One region of the Paenarthrobacter sp. CC6 genome, then DNA from elsewhere that is predicted to be linked to it. Evidence: riboswitches for the same ligand, from Rfam matches in the RefSeq annotation. Region 1 holds a riboswitch; each other region holds the start of a gene.
The links. A riboswitch is a leader RNA that binds a small molecule or an ion and turns the genes downstream of it on or off. The one in region 1 is predicted to bind glycine.
Positions count from the first base shown of each region.

Region 2: another riboswitch for glycine. It lies ahead of gcvP (aminomethyl-transferring glycine dehydrogenase); the one in region 1 lies ahead of gcvP (aminomethyl-transferring glycine dehydrogenase).
Region 3: another riboswitch for glycine. It lies ahead of cycA (D-serine/D-alanine/glycine transporter); the one in region 1 lies ahead of gcvP (aminomethyl-transferring glycine dehydrogenase).

Region 1 covers NZ_JARDAN010000030.1:28,221-30,484, forward strand. The annotation lists gene PV760_RS20385 (MFS transporter) at 1-522, opposite strand, end outside; gene PV760_RS20390 (TetR/AcrR family transcriptional regulator) at 596-1,135, shown strand; glycine riboswitch at 1,229-1,326, shown strand; gene gcvP (aminomethyl-transferring glycine dehydrogenase) at 1,505-2,264, shown strand, end outside.
Region 2 covers NZ_JARDAN010000033.1:5,193-7,456, reverse strand. The annotation lists gene PV760_RS20725 (PucR family transcriptional regulator) at 1-590, shown strand, start outside; glycine riboswitch at 665-763, shown strand; gene gcvP (aminomethyl-transferring glycine dehydrogenase) at 912-2,264, shown strand, end outside.
Region 3 covers NZ_JARDAN010000010.1:190,416-192,679, reverse strand. The annotation lists gene cycA (D-serine/D-alanine/glycine transporter) at 1-1,077, opposite strand, end outside; glycine riboswitch at 1,224-1,322, opposite strand; gene PV760_RS12730 (FAD/NAD(P)-binding protein) at 1,398-2,264, opposite strand, start outside.

The DNA of each region.
Region 1 (2,264 bases):
CCAGCCGCCGAAGATGGGACCAAGGGCTGCGCCGCCGGAGAATCCGGCAGCCCATACAGCGATCGCGAGCCGACGGCGGTTGGGGTCGGTAAAGATGTTCCTTATCAAGGACAACGTGGATGGCATCAGCATGGCGCCGAAGACGCCGAGTGCAGCGCGTCCGGCAATAAGCCACTCCGCGGACGGAGCGAATGCCGTAGCAGCCGAAACCGCCGCGAAGCCTGTGCTGCCGATCAGAAGCAACCGGCGTCGTCCGATCCGGTCACCAAGGTTGCCCATGGAGACCAGGAGCGCAGCGAGCACCAGCGGGTAGGCGTCAACGATCCACAGGAGCTGTATGCCGCCCACGTCCAGGGAGCGGGCGATTTCCGGCAGGGCAAAAGTGAGCGCGGTGTTATCGACGGCCACCAGCAGCACCGGGAACATCAGCAGTGCCAAGGCCGTCCAGTCGCGCCACGGTGCAGCCGGGCCCGTCAAGGGGGCGGCGGAACGGGGTGCTTGGGTTGAGGACGGCGAGAACATGCCTCTTACTGTACCGTCCAGACGGTATAGTTACAAATTCAACCCCCGCAATTCTTTAGGGAATGATGTACACATGCCACGAAAACCAGTTGCCCGGGACGCCGTCCTGGATGCCTACGAATCCCTCCTGATCGAGGTAGGGGAGCGGGCCGCTACCCTGGATGCCGTCGCCAAGAGGGCCGGTGTCTCCAAGGGCGGGCTGCTGTATCACTTCCCCAACAAGGAAGCCCTGATCAGCGCCTTGCTGGAACGCCTGGACGAGTTGGCGCAGGAGGACATTGAGCAGATGAAGGCCGCGCCGGACGGTTCCGCTGCCTACTTCATCCGGTCCTCCCTCTGGGCCGACACCCCCATGGACAGGGCCTTCGTTGCCGCCACCAGGCTCGCTGAAGTAGCCCATGAGGAAACGCGGCGGCGCTTCGCAGGAATCCAGCAGCAGTGGCTTGATGTCCTGGCCGAAGACGTAGGACCGGAGATCGCCAAGGCCGTCAGCTACATGGGCGACGGCCTTTATTTCAACGCGATGTTCGAGGGCGGGCAGGGGGCCGGCAACGCCGGCCGGGAGGCCGACGTCGAAATCCTGCTGGGGGTCCTGGACCGCCTGCGGAAGTGACTGCTCATCCATTTGCCGCAGGGCCTTGCACGTAGGACAATTAAGCCTTGTGGCGTGCCCAGCGTGGCGCCCACAGACAACTGAACATGCCTTTGATCTGCGGCGGGAGAGTCCTGCAGGCACGTGATGCAGGCGCCGTAGGAGCAAACCCTCCCCAGGAATCTCTCAGGCCCACGCACCGCCGCGGCGAGGCAACTCTGGAAAGCAGCAGGCACTCCACGCCATTGACGTGGGATGCTGTGCTCACCGACGGTGCAAGCGATTCGTTGTGCGGACAACACGCGGAAACTCTCAGGTCCAATACAGAGCGGGGAGGAACCCGAGCCGCTGTGGCGTACCCAAACGCCGCCCAAGTATTGGAGTTCCTTCGTGACGGTTAGTTCTGCCTCCACCACCTTCGTCGATCGGCATATCGGCGCCCGCCGACAGGCCGACATTGAGACCATGCTCAAGTCCGTTGGCTACGACTCTGTCGACTCGCTGGTCGACACTGCCGTTCCGAACGACATCCGCCAGGACGTCGCCCTCACCTTGCAGAACGCGCTGAGCGAAGTCGAGGTCCTGGCCGAGCTGCGCAAGCTCGCCTCCAAGAACAAGACCGCGGTCCAGATGATCGGCCAGGGCTACTACGACACCATCACGCCGCCGGTCATCCGCCGCAACATCCTTGAGTCCCCGGCCTGGTACACCGCTTACACCCCGTACCAGCCTGAAATTTCGCAGGGCCGCCTTGAAGCACTCCTGAATTTCCAGACCATGGTCCAGGACCTCGTTGGCCTGCCTATCGCCAACGCCTCGCTGCTTGACGAAGCAACCGCCGTGGCCGAGGCCGTCCTCATGATGCGCCGCGCCAACAAGAACAAGGCCGTGCAGGACGGCAAGACTGTGCTCGACGCAGACTGCCTCCCGCAGACCATCGCCATCGTCAAGGGCCGTGCTGAAGCCCTCGGCTTCGAGGTTGAGGTTGCCGATCTTTCAGCCGGCCTTCCGGAAGGTGCCATCAACGGCGTCGTCCTCCAGCAGCCCGGTGTTTCCGGCCGCGTCTTCGACCACTCCGCCGTCATTGCCGAGGCCAAGGAACGCGGCGCACTGGTCACCGTTGCCGCCGACCTCCTTTCCCTGACGCTCA
Region 2 (2,264 bases), on a different contig from region 1:
TCGTGGTCGCCTCGATCTCAGCGGACGACGGCGACAGGCTGGCCAACGTGCACATCGAACTGTGGCGGCACGGGGTTGCGTCGGCGTCGTTGAAGCGGAACAACAGGTTCCATGTGGTGGTCCCGGCCGACGTGCCCGACGACGTCCTGGTGCATTGCGCCGGTGTGGATGCCGCGATCGGGATAAGTGCGCCGGCAGCCGTTGCGAATATCCAACGCGCACTGCAGGAATCCCTCTGGGCGCTTGGTTCCGCCCGCGCCAACAAGCTGGCTTTGGCCCGTTATGCCCAGGGCCCGTCCTGGTTGGGCCTGACCAGTTTCGAGGAAGGGACCGCGTTGGTCCGGCGGCTCCTGGGGCCGGTTTTCGACTACGAGCAGAGCCAGGAAGGCGATCTCATTGTCACGTTGCGGACGTATTTGGACTCGCAGCGGTCCTGGCAAAAGACGGCGGCAACCCTGTTCACGCACCGGCAAACCATCATCTACCGGATCCGGAAAATCGGTGAGCTGACGGGCCTGGACATGGGTGAAACCTCCACGGTGGCCCAGCTCTGGTTCGCCCTTCAGATCCACGAGGCCATGCACGGGTAGGGGCCGCTTGCTTGCACTTTTGCGAAACCCCGCGCTATGGTGTGAAGCGTGTCACTCGCGTGACGCAACGCTTTTGATCTGCGGCGGGAGAGTCCTGCCGGTACATCCAGTCAGGCGCCGTAGGAGCAAATCCTCCCCAGGAATCTCTCAGGCCCATGTACCGCCGCGGTTAGGCAACTCTGGAAAGCAGTTCGGGTAACCGGGCTCACCGACGGTGCAAGCAGGCAACCATTCCTGCGGAATCTCTCAGGTCCAATACAGAGCGGGGAGGAACCCACATCATCGTGGCGCTCAGTGGGCGCCTGAATCATGGAGTTCCTCTTGACTGTTCAATCAACCCCCACCGCTTTCGCGGACCGGCACATCGGCGCCCGGCGCCAGGCCGACGTTGACACCATGCTCAAGGCCATCGGCTACGACTCTGTCGACGGCCTGGTGGACGTAGCCGTCCCCGATTCCATCCGCCAGGACACGGCCCTGAAACTGCAGGATGCCCTCACCGAGGTGCAGGTCCTCGCCGAACTGCGGAAGCTCGCATCCAAGAACAAGACCGCGGTCCAGATGATCGGCCAGGGCTACTACGACACCGTCACGCCCCCGGTCATCCGCCGCAACATCCTGGAAGCTCCCGCGTGGTACACGGCCTACACGCCGTACCAGCCGGAAATTTCCCAGGGCCGCCTCGAAGCGCTCCTCAACTTCCAGACCATGGTGCAGGATCTCACCGGCCTTCCCGTGGCGAACGCTTCCCTGCTGGATGAAGCCACCGCCGTGGCCGAAGCCGTGCTGTTGATGCGCCGGGCCAACAAGAACAAGACGGCCAAGGATGGCAAGACTGTCCTGGACGCCGACCTCCTTCCGCAGACCATCGCCATCGTGAAGGGCCGCGCTGAGGCGTTGGGCTTCGAGGTAGAGGTCGCGGACCTCTCCGCCGGTCTGCCCGACGGCGACATCAACGGCGTCGTCCTCCAGCAGCCTGGTGCTTCGGGCCGGGTTTTCGACCACTCCGGCGTCATTTCCGACGCGAAGGAACGCGGCGCACTGGTCACCGTGGCCGCGGATTTGCTGGCGCTCACCCTCATCACGCCCCCGGGCGAACAAGGTGCCGACGTCGCCGTCGGAACTGCGCAGCGCTTCGGTGTTCCGCTGTTCTTCGGCGGCCCGCACGCGGCCTACATGGCCGTGCGTGAAGGCATGGAGCGGACGCTCCCGGGCCGCATCGTCGGTGTCTCCAAGGACAACGCCGGCGTCCCCGCCTACCGCCTCGCGCTGCAGACCCGCGAGCAGCACATCCGCCGCGAAAAGGCCACCTCCAACATCTGCACGGCACAGGCATTGCTCGCGATCGTCGCTTCGATGTACGCCGTATACCACGGCCCTGAAGGCCTGAAGGCGATCGCCGAAACCGTCCACGGCCACGCCCGCACCCTTGCCACTGCGCTGCAGAAGGCTGGTCGCGAGCTCGTTGCCGACTCCTTCTTCGACACCCTCACGGTCCGCGTCCCCGGCAAGGCGGACAAGGTCATCGCCGCCGCCGAAGCCCGCGGCATCAACCTGCGGATCATCGACGCCGACACCGTGGGGGTTTCGGTTGATGAAACCACGACGCCGGAAGTCCTCTCCGCGGTAGCCGTCGCCTTTGGTGCCGGTCCGGTGGGGGACGCCTCCGGGTTC
Region 3 (2,264 bases), on a different contig from region 1:
GCCGGCGTACATGAGCACGACGCCGGACAGCAGCAGGACGCAGGACAGGAACAGGGCGTTGCGGGGTACTTTGCGTCCGGAGAGGGCGCCAAACACCTTAGGCGCGTCGCCCTCCTGGGCGAGACCAAACACCATGCGGGACGTGGAATAGATGCCGGAGTTGGCAGAGGACATGGCCGATGTCAGCACCACGAGGTTGACGATGGTGGCCGCTGCGCCGAGGCCTGCCAGGGAGAACATCGCGATAAACGGGCTGTGGCCGGCGGCGAACTGCGTCCACGGTGTGACGGACATGAGGATGATGAGGGCACCGACGTAGAACAGGAGAACCCGGATGGGGATCGAGTTGATGGCCTTGGGGAGGTTCTTCTCCGGGTCCTTGGCTTCGGCAGCGGTGGTGCCCACCAGTTCGATGCCCACGAATGCGAACACGGCGATCTGGAAACCGGCCACGAAGCCCATGAACTCGTTCGGGAAGAAGCCGCCATGGCTCCACAGGTTGGAGAAACCGGCCGGACCGGCGTCGGACTCGAAGCCGCTGAAGATCATGAACAGGCCAACAATGATGAGCGCAGCGATAGCCACGATCTTGATGAGCGCGAACCAGAACTCCGTCTCACCGAAGGCCTTCACGGTGGCCAGGTTCAGGAGCAGGAGAATGCCGATGGTGATGAGTCCCGGAACCCACAAGGGCAGGGAAGGCCACAATTCCTTGGAATAGCCGGCGATGGCGATCACGTCGGCGATCCCGGTAATGACCCAGCAGAACCAGTAGGTCCAGCCGGTGAAGAACCCGGCCCAAGGGCCCAGGAGGTCAGCGGCGAAATCGCTGAAGGACTTGTAGTTCAGGTTGCTGAGGAGCAGTTCGCCCATGGCACGCATGACGAAGAACAGCATGAAGCCGATGATCATGTACACAAAAATGACGGATGGGCCGGCTGCGGAAATGGTCTTTCCCGAGCCCATGAAAAGGCCGGTGCCAATCGCTCCACCGATGGCTATGAGCTGGATGTGGCGGTTGCTGAGCTGGCGTTCGAGATGGGGTGAACCGGCACTCGCGGAAGGATGAATCGTCAAAGGAACTCCGTCGTTCAGGCGGCACAAGGTGCCGCATTGATTCGGGTTCCTCCCCGCTCTGTACGTGGACCTGAGAGTTTCCGCGGGCATGGGCCTGCTTGCACCTTCGGTGAGTCCGGTGTGGCCGGACTGCTTTCCAGAGTTGCCTCGCCGCGGCGGTACATGGGCCTGAGAGATTCCTGGGGAGGGTTTGCTCCTACGGCGCCTGACGGGATGTACCGGCAGGACTCTCCCGCCGCAGATCAAAAGCGCGCACACCCTTGCGGGTGATGCAGCTCACACAGTAACGAAGGCTGGCAGGCAACGCAAGCCTGTGACGGCTAGAGGCCCAGGATGCTGCGGGCGATCTCGTCAGCGTCGCGCAAGGTCCGCTGGCCGCTGGCATAGGCCCGCCCGGAGCGGGGACGGGCTTCGGCGGCAATGGCATTGCCCCACTGCGACGCGGACAACTGCAAGCCCAGAACGTACATGTTTTCCGTGATGGATCCGTTGGCGGCAATGGGACGGTAAGGGTGTGGCTCAACGTCCAGGCCGGTGGTTTGCATGGGCGTCCCCTCCACACTCATCATGATCTTGGTCCGCACCAGGCCGTCGGCCATGAGCTGCTCGAGCAGCGGAGAAATGTTGATGCCCACCCTGTTGGCGGGTGACATCGCTTCGATCAGGGTGCGTGCTTCAGCGGGCCCCTCGTGGACCCAGGGTGACGCCGCCCGGAACACTTTTGCGCCACGATCGACGCTGAACTTGGGGTCCGGTCCCACAAAACTCACGACGCCGGCACGCGCCAAGGCGGCCAGCTGCTCCGAACGCAGCGCAGGAGGTCCGCTGGCCAACCCTTCGACAAACGACTCGAACCAGCCGCGCAGCCCTGCCAGCCAGGACTCGTCGGTGATGCCGCCATCGGCTACAACGGTCTTGAGGATGGCACGGCCGGTGTGGAGCGCGCCGATGGCCATCTTCACGGGGTCCGATTCGCCCAGCGCCGAACGCCGCGCGTCGTCGTCCAGGTACGCGGTGATCGCAGCATCCAGGTCACGCCGTGACGCGAACGTCCGGCCTGCCAACGGCGCCGCGAGCCCGCGCAGGTTCAAACGCCGTGATGCCGCCACATGCTTTTCAACCAGGACCTCCACGTCGCTTTCCCAGTTTGCCGTGGTGTGGGCATGCGGTTGGAGCGCGTCTTCGAG